4 regions of the Oceanobacillus iheyensis HTE831 genome follow, and region 1 is predicted to be linked to each of the others. Evidence: riboswitches for the same ligand, from Rfam matches in the RefSeq annotation. Region 1 holds a riboswitch; each other region holds the start of a gene.

Region 1 (8,136 bases):
ATGATGTACTTCATTTATTTACTATTTTTTAATGGAATTCTACAGCATTATGCTAGAAAAGGACTGCGCTATATAGCACAGTCCTTTCAGATCATTGATGCTCTGGTATTTCAGATTAATGATCTAGTGATGGTCATCGTTACGATTAGCCATGCTATCTTCAGCAATACTTATCATTCTTTTAACCATCTCTCCACCCACCGAACCGTTTTCTCGTGCTGTGGTATCAGCACCTAATTGAACGTGCATTTCACTCGCAATTTCTTCTTTCATTTGGTTTAATGCGCGATCTGCTTGCGGTACTAACAACTTATTTCTACGTCTGCCAGCCACATGATCACTCCTCGGTGTAATTGAACAGCAGTTTTATATCCACTGTTCATTCATCATTTTTTGTTAATTTATTTAATTTTATGCTCGGAAAACACTTCCACTTAATTACTATTTCATTAAAAAATATCGTTCTAATCTCATAACTCCTTTCATACATTACCCATGTGCGATTTTTTAGTATCGGGAGGAAATAGAGAATGGTAAAGTGTCATCATGAAGTTAAGTTAAACACTAAAAGTATACGGGTTTGGGAATTTATTGAGGATTGGTCAAATTGGGTTGAAATCGTGCCGGGTTATCAAGAACATCAAATCGTATCTAATGAAGAATCGATTTGGAAAATACATGGTGAAGTCGGCACATTTAAAAAAGACACACATATTCATGTGCGCATCTTAGAAATAAAAGCTCCTTCATCCATTCTTTTTACAGTTGATGCTTTAAATGAGCAATGTTTAGGTAAAGGCAGTCTTCATGTAAAATCATTTAATCAGAATGACACAATAATGTCTGGAAATATGGAATTAACAATTAAAGGCTGGAAAGGTACAATGGTTTATCCCATCGTAAAGCAATTACTCCCAAAAATATTGGAAGATTTCATGGAAAAGATTTCGACAAAAATAGAAAAACCAAGTAAACTGCAACGTTCCATGCGAGTAAATATCCCAATTTAATCAACACAGTATTTACTCCTTTCCCCTCCAATGATAAAGTATAAGAGGCATGTTTGAGGGAAAGGATACAGTTTACATGGATAAAATAAAACAGAACAAAGCTATAAGAGAATATTTGTATATTATTGTCGGAGCAACACTTGTAGGACTTTCTTACAATATCTTCTTTTTACCAGCAAGGCTAGCCGCAGGTGGAATTTCGGGAATTAGCACCATTTTCTTTGAATTATATCAAATAAGCCCTGCATTATTACAATTCGTCATCAATATTCCTATTTTTATTATTGGTTGGATTGCATTGGGGAAAGATTTTAGCTTCAAAACATTACTTGGAACATTTTGGGTACCATTTATTATCTTAATAAGTGCTGAGACCCCTGTGACAGTATCTAACCCACTGTTAGGTGCTTTATACGGTGGTTTATTGCTTGGTATAGGGTTAGGTATTGTTTATAAAGGAAATGGATCTACTGGCGGAACAGCAGCAATTGCCCAGATAGTTAAAAAATTCACTGGGATATCCAGCGGATACTCACAGTTTATTGTTGATGGCCTTGTAGTAATAGGTTCCATTATTGTATTTAGTGTCGAACTCACCTTATTTGCATTAATGGCTATCTATATATCAGGGAAAGCAATTGACTTCGTTCAATTACGTACTTCTTCTACTAAATTAATTATGATTATCACTGAAGATGAAGAAGCCATTCAAAATCTAATCCAAAAAGGAATCGATCGTGGACTTACTAAAATTCGTTCCGTGGGTGGATACACTAAGCTTGATAAAACCATGATCCTTTGTGTGGCAGAACAACCAGAAGCAGTCAAATTAAAAAAGCTCTTACAGACAGAGTCTCCAGATTCATTTGTCATATTTATAAATGCATCGGAGATCCTCGGAAAAGGATTTTCACTCGACCGTTATTCTGGACAAAAGTTATAGGAGCATAACATAGTAACAGAACTACAATCTACGTAAAAGATGTAGTTCTGTTTTTTATTATTTCATTCTTAGCGCTTTTGACTCTGACTTCTGCATTTCTAACTAATTTTGTATTACCTATCCTATAACAACTAGCCTCTACTTTTTTTAAGAGCTTGATGAATATCGTATTTTATATCCTCGACATCTTCTAATCCAACTGAAATTCGAATCTGATCCGGTGTTACACCTGTTCTTTTTTGTTCCTCTGGGCTTAACCTTGCATGTGTTGTACTTGCTGGATGAATGACAAGCGTCTTTGAATCGCCTATATTCGCAACATGTGATAAAAGCTTTAACGATTGAATAAACGATTTTGCCGCTTCATGTCCTCCTTCTATACCAAATGTTAAGATCGCTCCAGTTCCTTTAGGTAAATAGGTTTTTGCAAGTTCATACTGATGATTCTCTGATAATCCAGGGTAGTTCACCCATGTAACCTGTTCGTGTTCTGCTAAATACGCTGCAATTTGTTTTGTATTTAATACATGTTGCTTCATACGTAGTGGTAGTGATTCTAGTCCTTGAATGAATAGCCAACCATTAAATGGTGATAATGCTGTCCCAATATCATGTCCTAATTCAAATCGTGCTTTTGAAATAAAAGCATTGTCATTTTTTAGTTCGACATAAGATTGATTGTTTAAGGAACTTTTAGGTGTTGTAAATTCAGGGAAATTCCCATTATCCCAGTTAAATTTTCCAGAATCAACGATAATACCGCCAATGGATGTTCCATGCCCTCCAATAAACTTAGTGGTCGAATGAATCACAATATCGGCACCAAATGAAATTGGTTTCTGTAAGTATGGAGTTGTGAAGGTAGAATCAACGACTAAAGGAATTCCATGTTCATGTGCGATAGAACTTAATGCTTTAATATCAGCTATTTGTAACCCAGGATTTCCAATTGTTTCTGTAAAGACTGCCTTGGTATTCTCGTTAATGGAAGCGGATATTTCTGAGAAGTTTGTACCTTCAACAAATCGAACTGTTACACCAAAGCGTTTAAATGTCTCCGAAAATAGATTATAAGTACCACCATATAACTCATTTGTAGCCACAATTTCATCGCCTACTTTCGCAAGCGTTAATAAAGCAATTGTAATAGCGGATTGTCCAGAAGAAACTGCAAATGCATCAATACCACCCTCTAATTCAGCTATACGCTTTTCAAGAACACGGTTTGTTGGATTTGCATTACGTGAATAAATGTAGCCAGCTTCTTGCATTTGAAAAAGAGACGCAGCTTGTTCCGGACTTTCAAAACCATAGGATGTCGTTTGATAAATAGGTACTGCCCTAGCATTTGTTTCTCCATCAAACTCCTGTCCTCCATGTTGCGCAATCGTATTAAAATTTAATGTTCCGTCAAAATTATTCGTCAATCTTTTTTCTCCCCCTTCATTCTATGGGTTCTAAGTCAAATGTTGGGGTGAGCAATTAGCTCACTCCTATTTATATTAAACCACTTTCTTTTTATATTGATGATGTAATAGTATTCTTGCTCGAAAGCGATCGAATCGCCTAAATCCAAATGCATTTCGTTTTATAACCTTTGTTTGATTGTTGATTCCTTCGATATAACCATTATGTAAATCAAAGGCAAAACTATTCATAATTTCTTTTTGCCAATTATGAAAGGTTTCTTTTGCTTTTAGGAATTCCGGCAGCCCTGCATTTTGCACAAGTTCATAAAACTGATAGAGATACTTTTTAGTATTTTTTAAAGCATTAGGGCCGTTGGCCTTGGCTAGTTGAAACCAGACATTATACGCTTCTTTTAACTCATGGGCGCGTTTTAAATCTGGTGACATGTGTAAATAGCGATCTAAATACCATTGTTGCTTTTTCGTTAACTTCGATTGCTTTTTATAAAACACATGTCGCATACGTTTACACTTCTTCCGATCATAATCATGAAACTCTCTCTGTACACGAATTCTCACTCTTTCTAAAGCCCAATATATATATCGTGTAAAATGAAAACGATCGGCGATAACAATGGGGTGCCCTAATGCCTTATCAACAGCTGCTTTAAAGGATGGACTCATGTCCATGACTACAAATTCTACCTTCTCACCATGCATCCTTAGATAATCCACTAATGTATCTTTTTTACGATCTTTTAAAATCTCTAAAGGTTTTCTATTAATCGGATCTGCTATAACCGTTTGATACTTCTCGTTCCCTGCATCCCCTTTATACTCATCAATCGCTATCACTTTAGGCAATGCTTGTGTTTCCTTCATCTTCGATGCAGTAATCTCATCAAATCGACGCATAATGGTAGTTGGCGATGTATGAAAACGTGTCGCCACGTCTCGAAAGCTTTTTCCATGAACAAGCTCTAATGACAATACTTGATTAAACTCAATGGATTGTCTTTTATAACGTTTGACTAAAGGGTTTCTTTCAAAAAATCGCTTTCCGCAGAAAACGCATTTATATCTTCTCTTTCGGTAAAAAATAATCGTTTGCCTTCCGAATATGCTAGGATGACGGACTTTCTGCGTACGATAATCATGTACCTTGTTTGTCCACTCTCCACACTGTGGACAACGATGAGAGGTTCTCTCTAACTCCCACCTAATGTAATAAATACCTTCTCGTACTTCTGTATCTAATATATTTCCTTCTTCCAACCCAGGTAATGTTATGTTAGAATTCAATTGCACGCATCTCCTTTTTGTTTGGTTTAGTGGTTTAAACAATGATAACAAAAATAGGAGATTGCGTGTTTTTTATTTTTCTTTTACCCCAACAAATATTATAGAGCCATTCTATGTAACAAAAAACTCTATTCCGTAATAAGAATAGAGTTTTAAAGCTAATAAATTATTCTACTCTTATCTTTCAAGCAATTTGCTTGATGGAATTGGCACAGTATTCTAATAAGAACCTGTTGCCGAGGTTTCGTTGGGCCATTTCCCTCCGCCTCTCATGATAAGAAAAACGTATATAAAGTTGTTGGTAGAATAATAATTCAATATGTAAGAAATGTCAATAAATTTTCTTTGATTTCAGATAAATAAATTAAATCACTTCAAACTTAAATATCCTGCTGCTTACAAATTTTGATAAAAAAAAGAGAGAAAATATTTAATTAATAATTCCTCTCTTTTTTATTCTTTTATTTACGAGTGATCTTCACTATGTTCAACCTTTTCTAAAATTGTTTCTACTTTTGTATGTCCATGTATCTCACAATAGTAAACAATCGTTCGAATATGATGATAAATTTTACAAGGTCTTGTTTCTTTAATAAAATTTCGACGGTATTCAATATCATGTGTGTCTACATGAATCTTTTCCACATGATTTTCGATTTCTTTCCATTGATGTATCGTATTTTTAGGGGTATCCCCTTCTAACGGCTCAGCAAAAGTCTCTATATGGTTAAAACTAAATATTAATACAAGTGTTAAAATAAGCAACCGTATCATGTATAGCACCTGCCATTCTATTCTTATCTAATGGCTAGTATTGGAAAAAACATAATTTCTTATACATGAGGTAAATGATTCTTAAAGTTTTGATATATAAACCCTCTTACTAATTCTTCAGAATAATGCTTTTGTAATTCTTCTCGCAAGAATTCATACTTAGAAGCATCCTCGATTCCTTCAATGAAATAAGAAATACCATCAAAATCCGAACCAAATCCAATGTGTTTCTCTCCACCGAGTGCACATATATGATCGATATGATGGAAAAGATCAGATACTCTAGCGGACTCTGCATCTTTTACAAGAAATGGAGGATATAGTGCAAGCTGTATTTGTCCGTTGTGATTAATCAACGCCTCAATCTGATCATCATATAAATTTCTTGGATGATCGCAAATCGTGCGAACATTCGAATGGGAAGCAAAAGGATATTTTGCACTTTTCATTACATCCCAAAAACCTTCTACAGTTAAATGAGATACATCCGTAAAGACCATATGGTTATTATTCATTTCAACAACCGACTTACCTAATTTTGTTAATCCACCACCTCGTAGTTCCTCTGCCCCGTCGGCACATAGGTTAGCGTGATTCCACGTTAACCCAATAGAAAGAACACCTAGCCGATACAAATGTCTCAATTTCACCAAGTCATTACCTATTGCTTCTGCTCCCTCTAATGTAAGGACTGCACCAATTTGATTCTCTTCAAGATCATTTAATTCATCCCATTGTTTAATATGTTTTATTTGTGGGAATTTCCCGATAATCTCTGAGTAAAACAAATCTATTTGCTCTAAAGCATGCTGCCATTGCTCATTTGTTGGTACATCTGGATGTATGAAAATAGCAAAGAACTGTACTTGCACACCACCTTGCTGTAACCTTTCTAAGTTTGTATTTAACTCAAGATCATTTTCAAAATTCAACAGTTTTTTTGGTTGTTGAATGCCCCTTTTTGCCATCTGTAATTTAAGAAGTGCATCACAATGTGTGTCGATAAATCTCATTCTTTACACGCTCCTTTACATATACTATACATCATAATACACCTATATTAATGACATGATATTTTATAAATGTATTCAAGTAAAAAACCCGAATTTATTTTCATAAATTCAGGTGTGGTTTCAATGTATATTAACGTTTTATATCATCCATCACGTTTTGTTTTTCTTTCTGTCTTAATTCCACTCTTCGAATTTTACCTGAATTGGTTTTCGGTAATTCGGATACAAATTCTATTTTCCTCGGATATTTGTATGGAGCTACACTAAGTTTCACATGTTCTTGTAATTCTTTTACTACCGCGTCATTCCCGATGATATCATCCTGTAAAATAATAAATGCTTTTACAATATTTCCTCGTTCATCATCTGGACTTGCTACAACTGCACATTCTTTTACTAAGGAATGCTTAACTAAGGCATCTTCTACTTCAAAAGGACCAATTGTATACCCGGAACTAATGATGATATCGTCACTTCTACCTTCAAACCAGAAATATCCATCTTTATCAATTCGTGCTTGGTCGCCAGTGACATAATAATCTCCACGTCGTGATTTTAGTGTGCGTTCCTCATCTTTATAATATCCCATAAACAAAGCTGGTGTATCAAGAGGTATAGCTATATCTCCTACTACTCCATTATCGACCGGATTCCCCTCTTCATCAATAACTTGCACGTTATTACCTGGAGTTGGTTTCCCCATCGATCCTGGTCTCACTTCCATACCTTTTAAAAATCCAAGTAATAATGTATTTTCTGTTTGTCCATACCCATCCCGCACGGTTACATTAAAATACTTACGAAAACGTTCAATCACTTCACGATTCAATGGTTCTCCTGCTGATACTGCACTGTGTAGAGCGTCTAAATGATAATCAGACAGATTCTCCAATTTCGCCATTAAACGGTATTCTGTAGGTGTACAACAAAATACATTAACCTGATGTTTTTCAAGTATTTCAAGGTACCTGTTCGGATCGAATTTCCCTTGATAAACAAAAGCCGTACCACCTTTATATAATACAGATAGGAATGGACTCCACACCCATTTCTGCCATCCAGGAGCAGCTGTTGCCCATACAGTATCTCCTTCTTCTATACTAAGCCAATGTTCAGGAGCTGTTTGCATATGAGCATAGCCCCAGCCATGTGTATGCATGACTGCTTTAGGATTGCCCGTTGTTCCTGATGTATAAGGTAAAAAAGCAATATCGTCTTTTTTAGTATAGATCGTCTCTAATTTCGTAGAAGCTGTTTGTTTCAAGTGATCCAAAGATAACCACTCTGATTTTTCCTGCCCAACAGAAAACTTTATCAAATCGTTAAATTCTTCTACATCTTGGAATTCGCTGGTGTACGCAGAATAACTAACAACACCTTTTACTTCACCATGCGTAATTCGATATTGTAAATCTTTTGTGCGAAGCATCTCCGAACTAGGAATAATAATAACTCCTGTCTTTAGCGCAGCAAGATATATTTCATAGGTTTCCATCAACTTAGGAAGCATTACAAGAATCTTATCACCTTTTGATAACCCGTTTTCCAAAAAAAGATTTCCTATTTTATTAGCATTATCGAATAATTCTTTGTACGTTATTTGCATGTTTTCACCATGCTCATCTTCCCACTTCACTGCAACTCTCAAGTTATCTTCTGCATATTTCTCAAACTCATTTACAATA
Region 2 (8,136 bases), 150 kb from region 1:
CTCGTTGTTCTTTAACCTGTTTATGTCTCTGCCGTTGGCGATAACCATACGTTGAAGATAGAACTACATCTTCATCTTCCAAAGCAGAACCAAGGGCACCAATAATCGTTGCTATACTTGTAGCTAACCAAGCAATGTATAGATAACTAGTAAAGTTAACTTCTTCATTTATTTGAGCTTCAAGTAATTCTATTGGGATAAATATATTAACAGCAAAAGTAAATAGAATATATAAAATGAGATAATAAAGACATACAGTTGCTAGCAAGGTTAAGACGGTGGTAGCATTATATAGTTTTCGTACGTAGTCATCTTTACCATCTTGAGGCCGTTCCCATAGTTTGTGGGCTAATATAATCCAACCTACCATAGAAGTGATAGCAATAAACATTAATATAAGCATGCGTGGCAATGAATAAAAATCACTTAACTGCCATAGTGTCGGAAAAACAAGAGCATATGCACCAGTAGTAAATGCAATCATAATTACTTTCATAAACGTAGGGAAAAGTGACCAAGGTCGATTTGCTCGAACCATTCCAGTAATGATTCGTATAGCAATACTCCATTTACGAGGAACAGTAAAACGAACATCGACATCGCATTCACCTTGATTCTCATGTTTATCAGGTGTTTCTCGTTCAATAGGGGAAATTCGTTCTAATAAACGCTTTCCAATTAAACGTGTGGAACTCTTGTTTTTCAATTCTTTATGCTCTTCATTCATAGACTGAAGGTGGAGTTCGGCCTTTTCTCTGTCCACATCAGAGCTGCCATAATACATTTCATTGACTAATTGTAATATAGATTCTCGCAACCTTTTAATCATCATTGTGGAACCTAGACTTGGCATACTGACCAACGCTATATTTTCCTCTTGATTTGCTTCTGCAATAATTAGCCGCTTATCTTTGAATAAAGGTAAATCCGTAAGACAAACGCCAAAGTCCCAATGATTATTGTTCTTTGTAGCCTTAGTGGCATTTAGAATATCATTTGATTCACCGGTTCCTGTAAGTGGGTCTTCTATATATTGAACCTCCCATTCACAATCATCGTCTACATAGAATTCTAGTAGATTTGGGAGTTCTTCTTTTAATTTTGCTGCAATATGGTTTGGATAGCCAGGAGCTGAAATTAATCCAATACTTCTACTAGTTGAACATGTTGTCATTTCTTCACCCTTTTCATCTTGCTGATTCTAGTATGTTCTTCTATTTAGCCGAAAAGTATAGGATCTAAACTACAATTTGTGAGGAAACTATTCAGGTAGTGACAGGAGGCTTTCTATGGTTTGAAAAAATCTTCATGGGGACTAAGCAAAAAGTGTATGTAAATGAACCTTCTTTGAAAAAAGCAAAAAACCTCACATTTAAGTGAGGTCCTCTTTATCTATAATTATATCGAATCTATTTGAAAGGAAATTTTCTTTCAATAACTCCTCTTTGTATGCTTCTGCTTCTTCGTAGGATGTGAATTGTAACGTACTCTCATTTTTGGAGATAACGGATTCTACATTTCCTCCAACAAGTTTTATTACATAGATAGGTTCACCTTTCCTTTCTTGCCAAATATATGTTCTCATAAATCTACCATAATGTAAACCATTCCGCTCCATTTTTCAGAACGAATGTTTGTATTTTAGAAAAATAATAACTTTAAGAATGGGAAAACGACTATTCAAGCCAAGTAATGTTAATGAATACCGTCGTGTGCATCTGGTTGAGGGAGTATGTAATTCACCCTTTACGACTGTTAATGACTAAAATTGTGAGTCCTTATAAACATAAAATTCGGATGTATAGTCCAATAGATTCAATTTTTCATTACATTGAATTATTAAAAAATTAACTATTGACAGTTAATTGAGGGTTCGTTATGCTAATATACAAATCTTATACAACTTCATATTATTTTTCCTTATCAAGAGTCGGGGGAGGAATCTGGTCCATTGATCCCGCAGCAACCAGTTACAATGAAGTAACATGGTGCTCATTCCAGCAAGCGTAGGCTTGATAGATGAGAAAAGTGTTTATACCTTTTAAATAAAACTCTTTCTCATCGGAAGAGTTTTTTCTTTGTTGTCAGTGAGGGTTTGGAAAAATAAGTGGAACAGTTTGACTTCAAATATGAGTAAACCAATCAGGTAACTAAAGTAGGGGGATCGAAACTGTCAAGTGATCGTAGTTTATAAAAATCTAAAATGAAGAGGAGAGCGTGTATTATGCCAACTATAAAAACAGAGAGTCTTTATAAAAAATCGTATTTCAGTCGTATTCAAGAGTTAAAGGAATTTGCACCAGAAGTATTTCATTCGTTCTTTGCTTTTAATAACAAAGCACTTGAAGAAGGGAAGCTTTCGGTGAAGCAAAAAGAATTAATTGCAGTGGCGGTTGCCCATATTACAGGTTGTCCATATTGTATTGAACTCCATGTTGGAAATGTGAAAAAGCAAGGCGCGGATAAAGAGGAAGTAACTGAAGCGATATTTGTTGCTACTGCATTAAAAGCAGGTTCCTCATTAGCGCATGGAGTAAATGGATTAAATGCATATGACGAAAATGGTGATGATGAGTTGTATAAAGCTTCTTACTTTAAACGACTACAGGAACTAAGTGAAACAAGCGAAGATGCTTTTAAAGCTTTCTTGACATTTGATGGAGCAACTTTGGAAGAAGGTAAACTTACAGTAAAAGAAAAAGAGCTGATAGCTGTAGCCTCTGCACATACAACAGGATGTGCGTATTGCATTGATTTGCATACGAAAAATGCCAAAAAAGCTGGTGCGAGTAAAGATGAGCTATCCGAGGCAATTTTTGTAGCAGTTGCTCTTAAAGCAGGTTCTGCTTTAGCACATAGTGTCAATGCGTTAAATGCTTACGATGATGAATAGTTTTGTAGACTTAACCTCAATTTTAGTGTAATTATCTTATTCATATACAAGGAGCTGAGTGTATGCCAAAGCAAATTCATTTTAATGGATTCGTACAAAATTCACCATCCCCTCATTCAACGGGACTATGGAAACATGAAAAAGATCGCGGAATAAATCATAATCGTTTAAATTACTGGACGGAAATTGCACAAATACTTGAACGCGGGAAATTTGACGCGTTATTTATTGCCGATGTGTTAGGTACGTACAGTGTATATGGGAAAAATCATGATGCAGCGACAAGAGGTGCCGTACAACTACCTGCACACGATCCTTTACTTCCGATTACAGCGATGGCTGCAGTTACCGAGCATCTCGGTTTTGCACCAACCATATCTACCACTTATGCTCAACCGTATGTATTGTCACGTCAGCTCTCCACTTTAGATCATTTAACCGGAGGCAGAGTTGGGTGGAATGTCGTAACTTCCTATTTGGAAAGTGAAGCAGTCAATATGGGTTTAACGGAAAGGTTGCCGAAAGAATTACGTTATAATCGAGCAGATGAATTTTTGGATGTGGTCTACAAGCTTTGGGAACACAGCTGGGAAGAGGATTCGGTGACCTATGACCGTTCCAATGACTCTTTTGCTGACCCAGAGAAAGTTCATTTAATTAATCATAGCGGTGAGTTTTTTAATTTGCCTGGACCACACTTAGTTGAGCCTTCACCACAACGAACGCCAGTATTATTCCAAGCTGGAGCATCTCCAAAGGGAAGAGATTTTGCGGCAAAACATGCAGAGGCCGTTTTCACAAAGCAGACATCAATTGAATCGTTGAAGAATTATTCTGCCGACATTCGAAAGCGTGCTCAAGCAAATGGAAGAAATGCAGATGACGTCAAAATATTCCCGATGATGTTACCGATTGTTGGCTCAACAGAAGCAGAGGCGATTGCGAAGTATGAAGACTTCGTGAATCATATCAGTTATGAAGGCACAGCTTCTTTACTATCAGGACATACAGGAATTGATTTTTCAGAGTATGATCCAGATCAATATATTGAAGATATTGAAACAGAAGCAGTGCAAGGAAATCTAGATTTATATACGAAAGACCCGCATCGAAAATGGACGTTACGTGAAGCAATAAAAAATCATGGTCTTGGAAATGGTTGCCCGAAGTTTGTCGGTACTCCAGAACAGATTGCTGATCAAATACAAAAGTGGGCTGTTGAAGCTGATATAGACGGTTTTAATGTCGCATTAGCAACTTCTCCTGATACCTTCGGAGATTTTGTTGATCACGTAGTACCTATATTACAAGAACGGGGAATCTATCGAACGGAGTATGAAGGAACTACGTTACGTGAAAATTTATTCGGTAAAGGGAAAAAACGATTGGCAGAAAATCATATAGCGAAGCAACTAGGAATTGTTCACACGTAATATTTTAAGGAATGTCCTTGAACGGAAACAGATGATAGATTTCCGTTGACGCGGAAGCCTATCATCTAGAATTGTTCGAAAAAAGGAGTGGAAAAGCAGATGATCACATTTTATTTTATTGGAGTTGTCGTTTTCTGGATAATTGGTTTGATTGTCTGGAATAAAATATACCCAAAAGGAACGGAGGAGAATACGAATGTTGACTGATAATCAAGCGACGCTTGCGTGGATCATCGGAGCGTGTCTCTTCGTCTACTTTTTGCTCATTGTTTGGCTAGGGAAGCGGGGAGCAAAATATAGCCGTTCGATGAAGGGCTTTTCCATTGCTAAAGGAAAGGTGAGTCCTTGGCTAATTGGTATCAGCTTTGGAGCAACCTATTCTAGTGCTAATTTATTTATTGGTGTACCTGGTTGGGCATACATGTATGGTACACCTGTACTTTGGTATACATTAGGATGTTTTGGAATCACCTGGGTTGGCTTATTACTTGTTACCAAAAAGTTTTGGGAACACGGACAAAAGAATGAAGGTAGTTTAACGCTTCCGCAATGGCTAGGTAATCGCTATAATAGTAAAGCATTACAAGTCATCGTAGCGTTATTGATTCTATTTAATATCTACTATATTGTTGCTCAAAATGTGGGTTTAGCTACCATGTTTGAAACAATTATAGGAATTCCTTATTATTGGGGGATTCTTTTTGGAGTCACATTAACGATTTTATATATTAGTATGGGCGGAGCATATGCACAATTGATTACAGATGGAATTCAAGGCATTGTAATGTCCGTTATTTCAGTTCTGTTATTCCTCTCTCTTTTTTGGACAATCGGTGGAGGATGGGGAACTCTAGGGAATTTAACCGGACAATTACATAATGCAGACCCTGCTTTAACAGCTTCTACAGCTGCAGGTAGTCCATTTTATAGCGGGTTCGCCATTATGGCAATTCAATGGTTCTTACTTAGTTTCGTCCTTCTTCCCCAATTAATGAATAAAGTATTATCAGTAGGGAAGAAAGAGGATCTTCGTAAATTTACATTATCTGCTGGAGCAACCCTGTTTTTCTTATCTACATTCTCTGTGTTTGCTGGGTTAGCGGCAAGAGTTCTGATACCGGGATTAACTTCGTCTGATAGTGCAGTTCCAGCATATGTATTGGAGTATTTTCCAACGGTATTAATTGTCCTAATTGTGATGGGGATTGTATCAGCAATACTATCGACAACCGATAGCTTGTATCTTGGTATGACAGCAAGTATAGGAAACGATATCTATAAAGTAGTAGTCGCTCCTTTTCTGTATAAGAATAAAAATGTATCTGCAAAGCAAATAGATCGAAAAGCCGTCCGAGTAGCTCGAATTGCATTATTTATTATCGGACTAATTTCGTTATATATGTCATTTAACCGTCCGGAATCACTATCATTACTGCTGCAGTTTGGGACATCGGCAATCATTAGTGGAGTAGTAGCCCCGCTTACACTAAGTTATTTTTGGAAAAAAGCAAATCGTGTAGGTGCGATAGCTTCTGTGATTGTAGGAGCGGCTTGCTTTATGATTCTTACTGGTTTTGGGGTTCAAGATCATGTATTTACAGCATTGCTATATAGTTCCATGCTAGGCTATGGGGTTATGATTGCTGGTAGTCTATGGGCAGAACATGTAACTAGTCATCGAAAAGTTAAACAAATTGAACAACAGCAAGTATTGTAAATGCGTGTTCAAAGGGATGGAAAGAATCGAGAAGACCGGGGGTTTTGAATACCGGGACTTATGGAAGAGTTAGACATGAAGAGTGGAAACTATAAATAATCAAGTAAAATAAATATCCGAACGAGTTCACATACTGAGAATCGTTTGGATATTTATTTGTAGCTTATTTTTCTTCTAATTGTTGTATTTCAAATTCTCTAAGTTCATCAACAAATGTTGTGAAGTTATCTGGTGTAAGTTTATCTACATCTGTACCTTTTCCACCATGTTTCTCTATTGTTCCATCTTCGTATTGAAGCCAGAGTCTCCAACTATACCCATCTTCATACGTGCTAGTATCTTCAAATGTATAATCTTCTTCCCAGTTTTGTACATCGTGTTTTTCTAATATGTCGTAAACTTCAGCAGTACTATTTACTTCGATTATACCGTCTTGTGCACGTAACCCTCTGCGACTAATAATGGGATTCTTATAAATTTCATTACTTTTTATATCAATAGCAATTGCTTGATAAGGAGCGTCCATGCTTGTTTCGTCAAAGAAAATTTTGATTACCTTTTCTAAAGGTTGTGTTTCAGAAGCAACTGGTGCTTTTTCAATATTTTTAAAGTTATAGATATCAATTTCACTCATATTATCATCCTCGCCTTTATCGTCTTCATTATCTTCTATATTATCGGAATCAGTTGTGTCGTTTCCACTGGTTCCTTCTGTTTGCTGACAACTGATTAAAAAAAAGGAGGCTAAGATTAGTAGTAAGTATTTGATAGATTTGGACATGTGCTCCCACCTTTATTCCATGTTATTAAGCATTTCATCCATATGTTTTTTAGAGTTTGGCAAGAATTCACCAACACTATCTAACTGCTGGTCTTTGAATTCAGAGTCTTCGAGCATGTATACAGCGTAGTAACTTGCAAACCCTTCTTTATTTGGTTCATTCACTCTTTCTTCTGAATTTTCATCTATCCAATATGAGTTGTCATGATGCCCCCATTTGCCAACAATTTCATTTACGCTTTTTTAGCTGTACTACATTTTCATTTAGTTAGGGTATTTTTTAGTATTGTTGTATTGTTATTATTTTCAGTCTTATTATAGCAGTAGGAATGGATTTTTCAATGGAAACTAAATAAACAGAACTAAAACCATGCTAATTATCAAAAGCGGTTCATGCATATGAAATAGAAAATTATAACATGCGATATATTTGGACAATGTTATGAATAGATAATTTGTTTTTTTGCTGATCATGGCATTTTACTAATTTTTTGAGGGGAATTCGGCTATCTCGAAATTAGTATGAAGGATAAGGGCTAAAACAAAATAACATTATATTTTTTCTTTATTAGGCATATCTCTTTTATAGGGGTATGTCTTCGGCTATAATAAACCCTAGTATTCTTATAGGAATAAAAATCTATTTTAAAAAATGGGGTGGGAATAATGAAGAAAAGTGTAATGATTAGTATTTTATTATTTATTGGATTCGTATTAACAGCTTGCTCTGATGATGGTAGTTCTAATGAAGAATCGAGTAATAGCGAAGGTGAAAATAAACAATTAAATGTGAGCCTGGCAGCTGAACCGGTATCCTTAGATCCACATGCAGCAAACGACGGGAATTCGTTATATGTGATGAATGCAATGTATGATACGTTAGTGGAGCAGAATACAGATTTAGAAATTCAACCAGCACTAGCAGAAAGTTTGGAGCAGATTGAAGATACTGTATGGGAAGCGAAGTTGCGCGAAGATGTAACATTTCACGATGGAAGTGCTTTTAACGCGGAAGTAGTAAAAGCAAATTTAGATCGAGTACTGGATCCGAAGATTGGTTCTCCGTTAGCATTTTTATTCGATATGATAGAAGAAGTAGAGATCATTGATGAATATACCGTACATATAAAAACGGAGTATCCTTTTTCTGCATTGCCTTCTCATCTGGCACATCCAGGCGGGCATATGATTAGCTTAGAATCCATTAAAGAAGATTATGAAGCAATTGAGAATGGTGAGCAGCCTTTTACAACAATTAATGATCAGCCAGTTGGTACTGGTTACTTTCAGTTTGACAATAGGTCAATAGATG
Region 3 (8,136 bases), 460 kb from region 1:
ATATGTTTTTTCGCTTTTTCTATATCTTCTAGCAAAGCATCAAATTTCGTTTGACCATCTGTAAAAATATCAACACCATTATTCTGTGTATAAATTGCTTCATCATTTTTCAAATGTAAATATACAAGATCCTTATGCTCGATAAGGTCTGGTTGATTAAATTCAAATTGATTTTCTTCTAAGAGTCTCAATTGAGATTGAACTGTTGTCTTTACTCCCAAACGGCTCTTCTTATCCCAAGAAAAAATCTTTCTATTACTGATTGGTTTGCCAAATATTAAATAAAGAAAGAATCCAAGTATGGGTATAAATAAAAGGACCATTACCCATGCCCAAGAGGACGTTGGATCTTTACGTTCAAGAAAAATAATTGAAATAGCTAAAGCAATATTTAAAACAAATGTTAGTCCTAATAACAAAGAGGTTATTCCCATAGTCATTGCCCCCTAACTGAAGAAACATTACACTTTATAATAATAGCACAGAAATGCATTTCTAGATAATACCCATTTCTATCTTAAATAGTGTACCCGAATTAATACGAATAAAAAAGAAGTATCTACAAACATTGAGCTGTAGAATACTTCGTTTATTTTTATAATTAATTTAGATGTTATCAAGTGCTTGTTGGATATCTTCCCAAATATCCTCCCATGCTTCAATTCCCACTGAAAGTCTTAATAAAGATTCCGTTATGCCCATTTTCTCTCGTTCTTCAACAGGAATTACAGCATGTGTCATGGAAGCTGGATGTTCCATTAATGATTCTGCATCCCCTAAGCTAACAGCAATTTTGATAAAGTGTAATTGATTTAACACTTTTTGCGCTTCTTTCTTTCCACCATTGATTTCAAAAGCAAGTACGCCTCCTGCGAGTTTCATTTGCTTATTGGTGATAGCAACATTAGAAAAATCAGGGTCTCCAGGATAATAGACATTTTTAACCGCTTTGTGTAACTTTAGTTGTTGAACTATTTTTTCTGCGTTACTACTATGTCTATCCATTCGCAATGGTAATGTTTTTAATCCTCGAATCAATAACCAAGCATCAAAAGGAGACAAAACTCCGCCAATATCTTTTTGCGTAGTTAAAGCAATGGTATCCATGATATCTTTTTTTCCAACCGCAAGTCCTGCAATCACATCACCATGTCCACTAATATACTTCGTTGCACTATGAATAACAAAATCACATCCTATCTCTAAAGGACGTTGCAAGTAAGGTGAGGAAAAAGTATTATCTACCACTACTAAAAGTTGATGCTTCTTAGCTACTTTCACAACTAATTCTAAATCAATTACTTGCATGGTAGGATTAATCGGTGTTTCCACATAGATTAATACTGTTTCTTTCGTTATCTGATTTTCCAATTCCTGTTCGGATGACATATTGGAATAATCCGTTTTAATATTATATTTTTCTTTCATCATTGATAACAATCCATAAGTACAACCATATAATCCTGAAGAGCAAATAATATGATCATTAGCTTTTGTTAATGCAAATAAAATAGCAGATACCGCCGCCATTCCAGATGAAAAAGCTAACCCTCGCTCTCCGCCTTCTAATGCTGCAATTTTCTCTTCTAAAATGCGCACAGTTGGATTACCTAAACGAGAATAGATATATCCTTCTTCCTCTGCGGCAAATCGTGCTTCCCCTTGTTCTGCCGAGTCAAAGGTGTATGTTGACGTTTGAAATATTGGAGGAGTCAAGCTCCCAAGCATCTGTGTTGAGTCGTATCCTTCATGAATAACTGAAGTCTCCATATGTTTATATTTCATTAAAATCCCCCTCTTATATAGAATAGGTTGTTTCTTTCTAGCCTAACTGATCGATCGTAACACCTAACCCCTGATATTTATGTTCTTTTAATGTATTACTACTTATATGAATAAATTTCATAATTAATATAATTGGTGTAAAATCCGTATATTGCGTTATTTGATTTTCATTGCAGACGGCGCTTTCCGCAGGCACCGGTTTTTAGCTAACTGAAAAGAAGAACACTTTTCAAGTGGATCTTCAGCTCGCGCGGTACCTGCAGGAGTCGCCGTCTTTCATTACAATCAAAGCCAAATTATTGCTTTAATCCGAACATTAAATATAAAAATATCTAAAACATTCGCTTTTTATACTGAATTTAGCAGATATGAAATTGACTCATATAGTTAAATATTTCCTAGGACAATTACTCATTTAGATAAACATATCAATTCAATAATAAAGTATTTACAACATTTATGAAAGCGTTTTCTTTAATATAAATTCAAATAATTGATTCCTTTCAAAAATCCGACTATTATTATATGAAACTAGAATGCATTTATAGAAAGAAGGAAAATTATGGGGAATAAATCAATCCAACAAGGTATGATTCTTACATTTAGTGCTTATTTACTTTGGGGCTTCTTGCCAATTTATTGGAAACAAATTAACACGATCGAAGCAGGTACGATACTTGCACATCGCATTATTTGGAGTTTTGTATTCATGATTTTGCTTGTTATGCTGTCAGGTAAATGGCGGAATTTTGTACATACAATAAGGCATATAAAACAAGATCGCAAAAAAATTATTGCCATAACTTCAGCATCGATTGTTATTACACTCAATTGGTTTTTATTTATATTTGCCGTAAACGGCGGGCACGTACTGCAAGCTAGTTTGGGTTACTATATAAATCCCATTTTAAGTATATTATTAGGATTAATCATTTTAAAGGAACCATCAACCAAGGCACAGATATTTTCATTCATTCTTGCTGGAGTAGCAGTTATTTATCTCACAATCGGGTATGGAATATTCCCATGGATATCTATATTATTAGCCACTACTTTCGCTATTTATGGTTTCCTAAAGAAAACCCTGGATCTCAGTGCAATGTTTGGGCTCACATTAGAAACACTCGTCATGACACCACTTGCAATAATATACATATTTATAGCTCCTCAAGCTCAAGGGTTCTCATTAAATCCTTTAATGACTATGGAAAACCTGTTCTTAATAGGTGGTGGAATTGTGACTGCTATTCCTCTACTTCTTTTTGCTGCAGGCGCAAGAAGAATACCACTAGCTTCCGTTGGGTTCCTGCAGTATGTTGCACCAACTGTGATGTTCTTGCTCGGCGTATTTTTATATGAGGAATCATTCACGACCCACCATATGATTACATTCTTATTTATATGGTTAGCACTAGCAATCTATATCTATAGCATATATAAACAATCACGACGAAAAAAAGCATTCAATACATGAATTTTTAAATAATTTTAAATTTACTGTTGACAATCAACAAGTAAACAAGATATACTTTTAACAATTTAATAAGCAAATCTCTTATCAAGAGTGGTGGAGGGAATAGGCCCTGCGAAGCCCGGCAACCTGTAGCAATTGCTATTGAAAGGTGCTAAATCCTACAGACTTCATCGTCTGGAAGATAAGAGGAGGTTCGGTTTTAAACAGACAAAGTCCTCTTCTTATGAAGGGGGCTTTTTTTAATCCTTCTCTTATTACTTTAAAAATAATAAATTCAAGGAGGAAACACGATGTCTAAATTTCAATCTTTGCAAGCAGAAACAATCTTACTTCATGGAGGACAGGAACCAGACCCATCAACTGGTTCACGTGCAGTTCCAATTTATCAAACTACGTCCTATGTGTTCCGAGATACCGAACATGCACAAAATTTATTTGGTTTAGCAGAACCGGGAAATATTTATTCACGAATTATGAATCCAACTGTAGATGCTTTTGAACAGCGAATCACTCAGCTTGAAGATGGTATTGGTGCAGTTGCTACCTCTTCTGGTATGGCGGCAATTACGTTAGCGATTCTTAATATTGCTGGTTCTGGAGATGAAATTGTTGCTGACAGCAACTTATACGGTGGTACGTTCAATCTATTTGCTAACACCCTCCCTCGTTACGGAATTAATGTGAAGTTTGTGGATGGAACAGATCCTCAAGCGATTGATGATGCTATTACGGATAAGACGAAAGCAGTTTTCGGTGAAATTATTACGAATCCTAGCCTCTATGTATTTGATATCGAAAAAGTTTCTGAAGTAGCACATAAGCATGGTGTACCGTTAATTATTGATAATACCTTTGCTACACCTTATGTAACAAAGCCATTAACTTGGGGTGCAGATATTGTTGTTCACTCTGCAACAAAATGGATTGGAGGACATGGAACAACCATTGGTGGTGTCGTGGTTGATAGTGGTCGATTTGATTGGAATAACGATCGTTTCCAAGACTTTGCAGAACCTGATGAAAGTTATAATGGATTAAAATACGTTGACCTTGGGGCAGCAGCATACATTACAAAACTTAGAGTGCAATTATTACGTGATATTGGAGCTTCACTAAGCCCACAAAATGCTTTTCTGCTATTGCAAGGATTGGAGACATTACACTTACGCATTAAACAACATACCGATAATGCATTGCAATTAGCGAAATATTTACAAGCACATCCTGCTGTCGAATGGGTGAACTATCCAGGATTAGAAGAGCATCCATCTCATGAACTGGCAGGTAAATATTTGAAACAAAGCTTCGGATCTATTATCACTTTTGGAATATCTGGTGGTCGAGAAGCGGGACGAACATTAATAGATAATGTTTCATTGTGGTCACATGTTGCAAATGTAGGAGATGCAAAATCCCTTATTATTCATCCGGCATCTACCACGCATCAACAATTAAACGAAGATGACTTAGCATTAAGTGGCGTAACTGAAGAATTAGTACGATTATCCGTAGGTCTGGAGTCCATCGATGATATTATCGCTGATCTTGACCAAGCAATTGAGAAAGCTACTGGTAAATCACATACAAATAAACCGACCCAAGAAGAAATTGCAGTACAATGGTTACTTCACTCTCCATTCGATCGAAGCAATGGAGTGAGAAAAAAAGTAATAGCTACACTTCAAATAGACCAAGATCAACTAGCACCACTTGAAACGCTAGGGTATGAAGTAGTACCAGTGACATCGTTACGTGATCTAAATACAGAGGTTGATGCTATCTGGTTTGATGAGACAGTCCAATCTATCGAGGGAGAAGTACCGACAGATACCATTGTATTTGCATCGGATAGACAGTCCACTGCATTAAAAGATGCTATTGTAATAACCAATCAATCTCCAGCAAAAATCGCACTACAACTTCGTAATGGTGAAGAGTCAAGACAACCAATTAAGATATAATAACAAACAAAATGAGTTTACATTTCATTTTATTTGGGTAATAAAATATATATAAATAAAGTAGCCTTCCATAATGAAGGCTATTTTTTTTGAAAATAACTTGGATTTCCAATCTTTCACAGACAACAAAGCTATATTTGGCTTAGTCTCCATACATTACAATTAGAAGACTTCACGAAACGCCATAGGATATAGCAGACTTACGAATGTTTTCTATGAGGCTAGTCGCACTTATAATCATAGGTAAAAAAGATGACTTACCTTACGTTTTTATGAATATTAAGCGCACTTATACCTGAGGTGAGTTATCATTGGTTCGTCACCTTACCTTGATTCCATTATCTTAAAGGAGCAAGCCTGACATTAGCGAACCATCCCTTTAAAAATAGGGGCGAACTCGATTTGTTGCTAAACGAGAGCTTGCATTTTTATTACTATAAAATATTGGTTTAGGTTATTAATAAATGGATTAAACTGTTATTATAATAATCCATCTACATCAGCCTTCTAAATAGACAAATCCATTTACTCATTCATAATATATAAGAAAAGAACTGCATAGGTGTGATTACATGAAAAAAAAGAAGAAGATTTTTATTTTTAGCGGATTGATCGCATTGGTACTTCTTATGACAATTGGATTTATCTATCAATCTCAGGATCCATTTAAGGATCTTTCTTCCGACCAAAAAGAAAAAGAAACAGCACTACAAAAACAAGTAGATCAAAATAAATCAAATAATCAACAAGACCACTCCAATGACGAAACAGCTAATGGGAATGTAGAAGCTGAGGAAGCATCTACACGCTCCTTTCCCAAAGTTATCAATGATGCCGTACAGGGTACAATGGACTTTTTATCTACAAATGAAACACAAATCGTTGCCGTCGGCGATTCACTAACACAAGGCGTTGGTGATGAAACCGAACAAGGTGGTTATGTTGGAATACTTGACAGAACAATAAATAGTACTGGATATAGTGCTGAATTTAACAACTTTGGAAAACGAGGTAACCGTACAGATCAACTTCTCCAACGATTACGAAATGAACAAGATTTGATTGACTCCATACAAAAGTCAGATATTGTTTTAGTAACTATTGGTGCAAATGATATTATGCAAGTGGTTAAGGAAAATATCACAAACTTAGATATTAATGACTTTCAAGTAGAACAAGTTCATTATGAGCAAAGGCTACAAGACATTTTCACTGAGATTCGGGAAATTAATCCCGATTCTTATATCTATTTAGTAGGAATTTATAATCCTTTTAAAAATTATTTCGAAAACATCCAAGAACTTGATATGATCGTTAGCGACTGGAACGATACTGGCGTCAGTATAACAGATGAATATGAAAACAGTACCTTCATACCTATTGAAGATTTATTTAATGATACAAATAATATTAACCTATATGCCGACGACAATTTTCACCCGAACTACGAAGGGTATTATAGAATTGCAGAACGAGTATTAAATTATATGTCGATTAGATAAGGATGAACATAATGAGAGAACGATTAAAAAGACTAAAAATGAAAAACAAGTGGAAAAAACTTTTCCTAGGGCTACTTGCCTTAAATATGCTTTTGATAATTATCGTTCTTTCCCTCATCTTTTGGCCTGTATCAAATAATGAGTACCCTTCATCCGATGATATCGATGAACAGGAAAGTTCGGAATTTATTATTCGTACGACAAAGCAAAATTTAAATAATTTAGTAAATGCATATATAGAAAAATTACTTGAAGGCACCAATCATCATTATCGTATTGCGCTTGAAGAAGATGTACATTTAATGGGTGAGCTACCTGTATTCTCTTCAACGGTACCACTGTCAGTTAGACTTGAACCACTAGTCCAACCGAACGGAGATCTGATACTCAAACAAAAATCAATATCTGTTGGGTTATTAGAGCTACCAAACAAGAAAATAATGGAATATATGGGAAGATATTTACCAATGCCAGAATGGGTTACGATTAACCCAGAAGAACAAGAAATCTATGTAGCAATTACGGAAATGGATATACAAGGAAACTTTCAAGTATCTGCGGAAAACATTGATCTAGAAGCAAATAATATTGCTCTTAAATTAAATGTGCCTTATGAAACACTTGGTATTCAGCATTTAAACTCAGAATCATTACGAGGATTTTATGAGGAAGACTAATAAGTGAATTTAATCATCGGGGACCATTTTTCCCTAGTTAAATGCTTACTGCTGCTTTCGTGAAGGATAAAAAAACCTGTGTTTTGGATTATTTATATTCCCTCCTTTTAAAATGGTAAGGGATGTCTCAAATTCTCCACACAGGTTCTTTATCTGATAAGATAATATTATAAAATAGATAATGATTGCTTTTCTATATTCTTTTGTATACCGCAGTAATCATCTAACGTTCCTTCATACAGTAATTCGATACCTTGTAGTTCACGTAAATCAGATGGTGTGGTAAAATAAGGAGGCTTTTGGAACTTAAAAGATGAGATATGTTGTAGTACTGTTGCTACAAATTGTGAACAGAAATATGCTGACTTTCGATTTATTTTAATATGGAACATTACTCCAAACAAGCCAATAAAATTATAGCGATATAAATTTTGTTGATTTTCTATATTTTTTATATGTTTTTTTATACGAAGATAATCCTCATTAGACACTTGAAAACGATAAATTTCACAATGTGAATATCGCATAAATGGGTTTTTTATATCTTCCTTAACGAAACCACCAATAAATGGATTATTCGGTTGTTTTCTTCCAAAACTATATAATTCGTTTAGATCTTTATCAAATCCTATAGACACATGGTTTAATGGTTTTTTCGTATATAAATTTATCGCTCTAGAGAGATAACTCCCCGTGTCTGTAAATAGTAAATATACCGTCCTTTCACACATTCCTCT
Region 4 (8,136 bases), 1.6 Mb from region 1:
TGCTCCAATTAGTATTTTTTTGGTTCAATCCGACCACCTCCTTGTCTTATTGTTCGTATTCTAGACAAGGATATACATTCAGATCTATATTCACAAAGTAGAAAAATCCACATCTTCATAATTATTTCGTAACGATCGTTTTAAGACTTTTCCGCTCGGATTTTTCGGTAATACATCCGTAAAATCTACATATTTTGGTATTTTAAACTTGGATAACCGACCACTGCAATATTCGATGACTTGTTGTTTTGTAACTATATTTTCTTCTTTTAATACAATAATAGCAGTAACTGCTTCTCCCCAATAAGGATCTGGAACACTAATTACAGCTACTTCTGATACGCCATCAATTTCATATATAACCTCTTCAACTTCACGACTAGATACATTTACTCCTCCAGTAATTATCATATCCTTCTTGCGATCTACAATCGTGATATACCCTTCTTCATCCATAAATCCTAAATCTCCACTATGGAACCATCCGTGCTTAAACGCCTCTTTCGTTTTTTCTGTAGCATATAAATATCCCGTCATCGCGTGAGGGGTTCGATGTACAATTTCTCCAACGATTCCGCGAGCAACTTCCTCTCCATTGGCATCTATAATTTTTGTCTGTACATTTAAACTCGGTAATCCAGCTGAACCTAACTTTCGTAATTGGTCTTTTGGTTGTAGTACCGTTGCTAATGGAGCTACTTCTGTCTGCCCATAGCAGTTCCAAAGTTCGATTTGCGGAAGTCTTTCCGTCAACTCTTTAATAATTTCCATTGGCATAATTGCTGCTCCATAGTAACCTTTTTTCAAGGAACTTAAATCTCTTTTATTAAAATCTGGATGCCGTAATAAGCCAATCCATACAGTTGGAGGGCAAAATAATTGAGTTACTTGCTCTTTTTCAATGGTTTCTAAGATTAATTCCGGACTAGCAGAAGGAAGGATGACGCCACTTGATCCGATGTATATACTTGGACCTAAGAATACATGAAGTTGTGCACTATGATAAAGAGGCAATGCATGTATAGAAATATCATGACTTTCCATTTTACAATCAATAATAGTACTGACATATTCACTTACGATACTTTTATGAGTCAACATTACACCTTTTGGTTTTGATTCAGTTCCACTTGTATACAATATATGTGCTAAATCATCATCATAAATTTCCACCTCTGGCATTGTAGAAGATTGATTCGATTGAATTTGATTTAATGCTATCCACTGACCGCTTGATTCCACCTCTGTTGGTACAACTTCTAAGGCTATATAATGTTCAAGGTTTTTATCTTCTGCTGCAGCTATTACTACATCTCTAAATTCAGTAGACGCCATTACACCTATTGCCATTGAATTTTCTAATATATACCGTATTTCCTGGGATGTAAGCATGTAATTAACAGGAATTAATACTGCTCCAATTTTAGCAAGTGCATACGTGACAAGTACAAAGTCCAAACTATTTTTTGAAACTAAAATTAGCTTGTCACCCTTTTTAATCCCGATATTCAGAAATCCATTAGCTGTTTGATTTACAAGGTTATCAAGTTCTTGATAGGTTAGTCTTTCAGACCTGTAAGCGATTGCATTTTTATCCGGATAGCGCTCACTTGTTCTTGTTAATAGATCGCCTAATGTATTTCTTCGTACTCGATTAATTAATCTATCTAACTCTGTATCGATTTGATTTAATTCCAATGACCTCACTCCCCTTATAATTATTTAACTATTATTATAATTCAGATATATGAGGTTGTCACTGTGTGATTTATAATAAAGAAGAATTGAAATAAAACAAAAGGTATTTTGTTCAAAAGACGGAGATAGCTAGAATAAACATAAGAAATATGTGGATACTCTTTGAAAATCAATAATCGATTTTCTGATTGAGAAGTATTGCTTCGAGGTCTTCTTATCCTATGGGAACAATGCATAATTGCCCCGAATACATATGCATCCGGGGATCAACTTCCGATGCTGGGTAAGCGTAGTATATTTCTGTAGGGGGTTTTCAAACAAATTGAAATGATCATTTGTTATGCCCTAATCCTATTTAATCTAGAAATATAATTTTGTAGCTTTTGGTTTTCTAGCTGATTTTCCTTTTTTGGAAACGAGCCACCGTTCTATAAATTCTTCCGTTGTACCTATTTTCTGCTCTGCCAAAGATGCCAAAAAGATTTTTGCAGACGCTCGAGCATCATCCATCGCATGATGATGATTTAACGCTATACCGTGGTGATTTGCCACCGTATGTAATTTATGATTTTCTAATTGCGGCCAAATTAACCGTGAGATTTTAACCGTACAGAGCGACGTATAATTTGGACATGGGATGTCGTATTTATTCAAAGATTGACGTAGAACACTCATATCAAAACTTGCATTGTGGGCAATTAATATCGTGTCTTCTAAATACGCTGATAATGTTGGCCATAATTCAGCAAAGGTCGGTGCCTCCTGTACTTGTTCTTCGGTAATTCCATGTATAAAGACATTTCCTGAGCGGAATGAAGCTAACGGATTAATGAGCGTGTAAAACTCATCTATAATTTCAGTATCATTCATAATTACTACACCTACGGAACAGGCACTATTTCTTTTTTCGTTTGCTGTTTCAAAATCTATCGCTGCAAACTTAACCATTCCAGACTCCCCCTATATCTCCATAATATCCCAATTGGTAATTATGCCTACCAACTTTTCATCCTCTTTCCCTGTTTTTGTTATAAGCAATGCCGCGAGCCGATTCCCTTTTCCGACTTGTTCTGAAAATACCTCAGCAGCTTCATATACAGACATTTCCTCGCTTATAAAAAGATGATTATCTGATTTTTCATATTGTAAAATATCTTCAGCAGTTGCATTAGTGATCTGTTGACTATCATTCATTGAATTTGCGATCCAACGAGCAATGCCCTTATGTGTAATTAAACCTTTAAAATCTTGATGCTTATATATCGGTAACTTCGTTAATCCTCTATCTCTTACTACCTGAAGTAACTTTTGTACAGAATCGTTTAATTGGAATGTAACCACTTGTTTTATAAATGCATTCTTTACTTGTTTTGGACTTGTAAAATCTTCTTCTATTTTTTCGATTCGTTCCACAATTGTATCATGAGGTTCTGCAATCGCATAGGAAACATTGATACGGTTATGAATAATTGCATTTCTCAGTTCAGCAAATTCCAATAAATCATCGTAATATCGTTTTATCGTAGCATTAGAATCTGATAAAACACGGACTGCTCTTGAGAAACCCATTTCTTTTTTCTGTAATTGTGATTTTAATGCTTTGTCTATACGATTAAATGCTGTAATAAAGCGTTCTGAATTTTTATACATACATTTTTCTCCTATCTTTGCGTTCTATCATTCTAACCGTTCGTACATTACATTAAACATCTATTTTCGATTGTTTATTTCGCCTTGTAGAGTACTTTACCGTTCTCCTCTACACTTTGTATATCCTCTTTTTCTGCTAAATAAATTAAACGTGTTAATGTTGCCATAAATTGACTGACAAAAGCAGTCCCTTTCATCGGTCCATAAATTTTTGTAGTGATTTTAAAAGCTGACATCGGTTTGTCTGATAGAAGTCGTTTGAGTTCTTCAAGTCGAAAAAGATGTCGGTTATACGTTTCCGTTATCCGTTCTGATAAATTTACCATCACTTTTCCATGGCCGGGTAATGCTAACTTACTTGGATATTCCTGTAATTCTAATAAGGATGGTAAATAATCCTTTAAAGGGTTCAACTCTTCTCCCATCCATAACCCAATAACTGGTGAAAGATGCTCTATCACATGATCTCCTATAATCATTACTTCCTCTTGCGTATTATAAAAACAGTAGTGATCTGGTGCATGTCCTGGTGTCCAAATCGCTTGATAAGGTTTATTTCCTAAAACCACTTCATCAAAATCATCAAAAAATCCGTCCGGTTCAAAATCATAGATAAAAGAAAAATCCTTTATTTTTAACGGTAATGGTGGTGTACCATGACGCTTTATTAATGCTTTCATTCTTTCCATATGTACTTTTCGGTCTCTTCCCTTTAGCATTTCTTTATACCCTCTTCTAGAAACAAAGACAGGAATGGCATATTCCTCTTGAAACCACTTTGCCAATCCTATATGATCCTCATGAGTATGGGTTAATATTAGTTTTTCAATCTGATAATTATCCAAAACGGTCTTCCATGTTTCCTTAGTTCCCGTTGAATAAATACCAGTATCTATGACAGTATATCCATTCTCTCCTTTTATTAAATAACAATTCACTTCCCCCATTGCACCTTTAAATCGAACTACGAATTGAAATATATCTTCTGTAATTTTCGTTAACATGAAATACCTCTTTCTAAAACAATTCAATGTATAAATGAGCTTATTGTTATTTTATCGTTCCAAGATGGAATTGCAAGACAAAGGAACTAAAATAAGTTCCAAAAACAAATTAATATAGGTAGAGAATCCGTGCTAATATTAACTCCAAAATGCATGACTTAAATGCCCTCAACAGAGCCGAATACTTTACATGTTTTGAAATCTTTATGATCTTTCGTTCAGCGTAGTACTGCCCGGCTAGAAGCACAAACTTTTTATTTTCAAAAAAGTCTTGACACTATATTCAATATCTTATAAAATTTCTATTAATTAAATATGACAATTCTTATCCAGAGAGGTGGAGGGACTGGCCCAAGGAAGCCTCGGCAACAGACTTATTTGATTAAGTACTGTGCCAATTCCAGTAGCGTAATTGCTAGAAGATGAGAAGAGTATATAGTACGGTTTCCTGTACCCTCTTCTTACTTGTAGAAGGGGGTTTTTACTTTTCCCTATTCTCTGTACAGAACTGTCATATGCTAGTTTCATAGAGCAAGACCCTACTCTATAAGACTAGCCCAAATCTAAAGGAGAAAGAAGGAAATTAACATGACAAAAACAGTTATTAAAGCACCATTTCGCGCAGACCATGTAGGTAGCTTACTACGACCAGAGCGTTTACACCAGGCAAGAAAAGATTATACAAATGGAAGTATTTCAGAAAAAGAATTGCGAGACATTCAAACAGAAGAAATCGAGCGCATCGTAGACAAACAAATTGAGGTTGGTTTACAAGCTGTTACAGACGGTGAGTTCCGTCGATTATGGTGGCATACGGACTTTTTAGAAGAATTAAATGGCATAGAAGGTTATATTCCAGAAAAAGGTTACTTATTCAAAGGAATTGAAACGGAGAGATATAACATCCGTAATAGTGGAAAGATCAGTTTTCCAAAAGACCATTCATTTGTGAAGGATTTCATTGAGTTTCAACAAATAGTAGGGGATCGTGCTGTAGCAAAACAAACCATCCCTAGTCCAAATCAATTATTTCACAAAGGAACGCGCAATCCTGAAGTTTATCCAGATATCCAATCGTATGCAGAGGATATTATTAGTACGTATCGAGATGCAATTCAAGCATTTTACGATGCTGGATGTCGATACCTGCAATTAGATGATGTATACATTGCTGGATTGAACGTAGATGAGTTAATAACATTTGAAGAAGATTTATCTCGTCAAGAGTTGATTGATTTATCTTTACATGTTGTAAACAGTGTACTTGAGAATAAACCAGATGACTTAATAGTAACGACACACTTATGTAGAGGAAACTATCGATCTGCCTGGGCATTTGAAGGAAGTTATGCTCATATCGCCCCAACCTTATTTGCTAATGAAAAAGTGGACGGATTTTTCTTAGAGTATGATGATGATCGTTCAGGAAGCTTTGAGCCTCTTTCTCACATTCCTAACGGTGGCCCACAGGTCGTCATTGGGGCAATCACTTCTAAATTCGGTGTGCTAGAAGACAAAGAAGAAATCATTAATAAAATCAAAGATGCGTCACAATACATCCCGCTAGATCAAATTTCACTTAGTCCACAATGTGGATTTGCATCAACTCATCAAGGAAATAAATTAACAGAAGAGGATCAGTGGAATAAATTACGATATATTGTAGAGCTTTCCAAAGAGATTTGGGAATAAGCTTCTAAAACCTATAAAAACACCAAACTACTTCCGATATAATCTAGAAGTAGTTTGGTGTTTTTTTATTCGCGAATTTGTCCTGATCCTGAAATCACAAATTTAGTCGACGTTAATGCCTCCAGCCCCATCGGACCACGAGCATGTAATTTTTGTGTACTAATTCCTATTTCTGCACCATATCCGAATTCAAATCCATCTGTAAATCTAGTTGAAGCGTTGTGATAAACTGCTGCAGCATCAACTTGAAGCTGAAATTGTTCAGCATTCATCTTGTTTTCCGTTATAATCGCTTCCGAATGACGTGTACCATAGCGATTGATGTGATCGATAGCTTCTGATACTGAATCAACTATTTTTACACTTATTTCACTTGATAAATATTCCTTTTCCCAGTCCCTTTCCACTGCTTTTATTGCTGGTGGAAATTTTTCCATAACGACTGAATCACCGTGAATTTTGATATCATGAGATTGCATTGTTTTTAATAATTCTAAACCATGATCCTCAAACCACTGTCTATGAATAATTAATGACTCAATTGCATTACACACAGATGGACGCTGAAGTTTTGCATTCAAAACAATTTCCGTTGCCATCTCTACTTTAGCAGATTCATCTAGATAAACATGGCAATTTCCTGCACCAGTTTCAATTACAGGTACAGTTGATTGTTTTATCACTGTATCTATTAATTGTTTACCTCCTCTTGGTATTAAAACATCTAGATATTCATTTAATTGAAAAAATTGATTCGCTACTTCTCTTCTAGTATCCTCAATTAATTGCACAGCTTCTTTTGGTATAGAGCTGGAAGCCAATGACTGATGAATAACTTGAATAAGCGCTTTATTAGACTCTATGGCTGAAGAACTACCACGCAAAACTACTGAGTTCCCTGTTTTTATTGCAAGAGAAGCTGCATCTACAGTGACATTCGGTCTAGCTTCATAAACCATACCAATAACACCAATTGGAACACGCTTTTTGGTAATAAATAAGCCATTATCTTTCTCTATTATTTCTAGAGCTTCTCCAATCGGATCAGTTAATATAGTTACCTGTAAAATTGCATCAGCTATATCTTGTAACCTTTCCTCATTCAATCTTATTCGATCGATAACCGCTTCAGATAACCCTTTTTTCTTCCCTTCTTCTATATCTAAAGCATTTGCAGTTAATATTTCTTGCTTGTGATTTATAATTGCTTGTGATATTAATTGCAATGCTTCATTCTTGTCGTCCGTTGTAGATAGAGCCATTTTAAAACTTGCTTGTTTTGCACGCTTCGCTTTCTCTATTACTTCACTCATTGGAACTCCTCCTTTATTTGATCAACCATAACCCATGAATCTCTGTGAATCACCTCAATAGCAGGGATTTGCGTCATCTGTTTTGCTTTTTTTAATGTGTTGGCTGCGTTGAGCTCTTCAGACGAACAACTCACTTGCCCTCTTCCTAATAAATTTCTTCGATTATAAACTTCTACAACATCTCCATCTTCAAAATCTCCCTGAGTATTAATCACACCAGCTGACAACAAACTACCGCCGTTATGCATAAGTGCTTGAGTAGCCCCATCATCAATAAATACTTTCCCCTCTAATGTCGAATGCAAAGAAATCCATTGCTTACGAATCGGAATTTGTTTATTGCGGAAACTTCTAACATACGTTCCCTGTCCATGTCCATTTACTATTTCTAGTAATTTAGATACTCCTACCCCTTTACCAATAAAAACTGGGACTCCGAGAGAAGCTGCTACCTTTGCTGCCATCAGTTTCGATTTCATACCACCAGTACCTAATTTCGATCCTGAAACATCCGTTTCCTGTATCATATCATTAGTAATTAAATCAATTGTATCGTACCGCATAGCACTCGCATATTTACCAGGATGTTTATCATAAATCCCATCAATATCGGTTAATATTATTAATTGAGCTGCATGGATAGAACCACTAACTAAAGCAGAAAGCATATCATTATCCCCGAACGTTAACTCATCAACAGCAACTGTGTCGTTTTCATTAATAATCGGTATAACTCCTCGTTCTAGTAATTCAAGCATAGTAGATGTAGCATTCTTATA

Evidence for each region. A riboswitch is a leader RNA that binds a small molecule or an ion and turns the genes downstream of it on or off. The one in region 1 is predicted to bind S-adenosylmethionine.
Region 2: it holds a riboswitch for S-adenosylmethionine, as region 1 does, so the genes downstream of both, OB_RS14195 (carboxymuconolactone decarboxylase family protein) here and OB_RS13515 (ISL3 family transposase) in region 1, are expected to answer to the same signal.
Region 3: it holds a riboswitch for S-adenosylmethionine, as region 1 does, so the genes downstream of both, OB_RS15545 (O-acetylhomoserine aminocarboxypropyltransferase/cysteine synthase family protein) here and OB_RS13515 (ISL3 family transposase) in region 1, are expected to answer to the same signal.
Region 4: it holds a riboswitch for S-adenosylmethionine, as region 1 does, so the genes downstream of both, OB_RS05610 (5-methyltetrahydropteroyltriglutamate--homocysteine S-methyltransferase) here and OB_RS13515 (ISL3 family transposase) in region 1, are expected to answer to the same signal.

What each region holds. Positions count from the first base shown of each region.
Region 1 is NC_004193.1:2,703,701-2,711,836, forward strand. Features, by position in the region: gene OB_RS13495 (alpha/beta-type small acid-soluble spore protein) at 124-333, opposite strand; gene OB_RS13500 (CoxG family protein) at 531-1,010, shown strand; gene OB_RS13505 (YitT family protein) at 1,087-1,953, shown strand; gene OB_RS13510 (O-acetylhomoserine aminocarboxypropyltransferase/cysteine synthase family protein) at 2,085-3,380, opposite strand; gene OB_RS13515 (ISL3 family transposase) at 3,456-4,670, opposite strand; SAM riboswitch class I at 4,839-4,945, opposite strand; gene OB_RS13520 (hypothetical protein) at 5,130-5,438, opposite strand; gene OB_RS13525 (dipeptidase) at 5,498-6,451, opposite strand; gene mbcS (acyl-CoA synthetase MbcS) at 6,582-8,136, opposite strand, start outside.
Region 2 is NC_004193.1:2,850,647-2,858,782, reverse strand. Features, by position in the region: gene OB_RS14205 (hypothetical protein) at 1-1,174, opposite strand, end outside; gene OB_RS14200 (hypothetical protein) at 1,373-1,585, opposite strand; SAM riboswitch class I at 1,918-2,026, shown strand; gene OB_RS14195 (carboxymuconolactone decarboxylase family protein) at 2,225-2,893, shown strand; gene OB_RS14190 (LLM class flavin-dependent oxidoreductase) at 2,956-4,326, shown strand; gene OB_RS14185 (sodium:solute symporter family protein) at 4,523-6,043, shown strand; gene OB_RS14180 (hypothetical protein) at 6,207-6,824, opposite strand; gene OB_RS18425 (hypothetical protein) at 6,837-6,989, opposite strand; gene OB_RS14175 (glutathione ABC transporter substrate-binding protein) at 7,491-8,136, shown strand, end outside.
Region 3 is NC_004193.1:3,158,736-3,166,871, forward strand. Features, by position in the region: gene cls (cardiolipin synthase) at 1-434, opposite strand, end outside; gene megL (methionine gamma-lyase) at 607-1,785, opposite strand; gene OB_RS18435 (hypothetical protein) at 1,823-1,981, opposite strand; gene rarD (EamA family transporter RarD) at 2,348-3,259, shown strand; SAM riboswitch class I at 3,338-3,447, shown strand; gene OB_RS15545 (O-acetylhomoserine aminocarboxypropyltransferase/cysteine synthase family protein) at 3,550-5,220, shown strand; gene OB_RS15550 (SGNH/GDSL hydrolase family protein) at 5,793-6,722, shown strand; gene OB_RS15555 (YpmS family protein) at 6,734-7,399, shown strand; gene OB_RS15560 (hypothetical protein) at 7,567-8,130, opposite strand.
Region 4 is NC_004193.1:1,094,638-1,102,773, reverse strand. Features, by position in the region: gene sspL (small, acid-soluble spore protein L) at 1-28, opposite strand, end outside; gene OB_RS05630 (acyl-CoA synthetase) at 91-1,698, opposite strand; gene OB_RS05625 (3'-5' exonuclease) at 2,059-2,646, opposite strand; gene OB_RS05620 (CBS domain-containing protein) at 2,659-3,348, opposite strand; gene OB_RS05615 (MBL fold metallo-hydrolase) at 3,423-4,352, opposite strand; SAM riboswitch class I at 4,675-4,781, shown strand; gene OB_RS05610 (5-methyltetrahydropteroyltriglutamate--homocysteine S-methyltransferase) at 4,941-6,044, shown strand; gene OB_RS05605 (glutamate-5-semialdehyde dehydrogenase) at 6,110-7,357, opposite strand; gene proB (glutamate 5-kinase) at 7,354-8,136, opposite strand, start outside.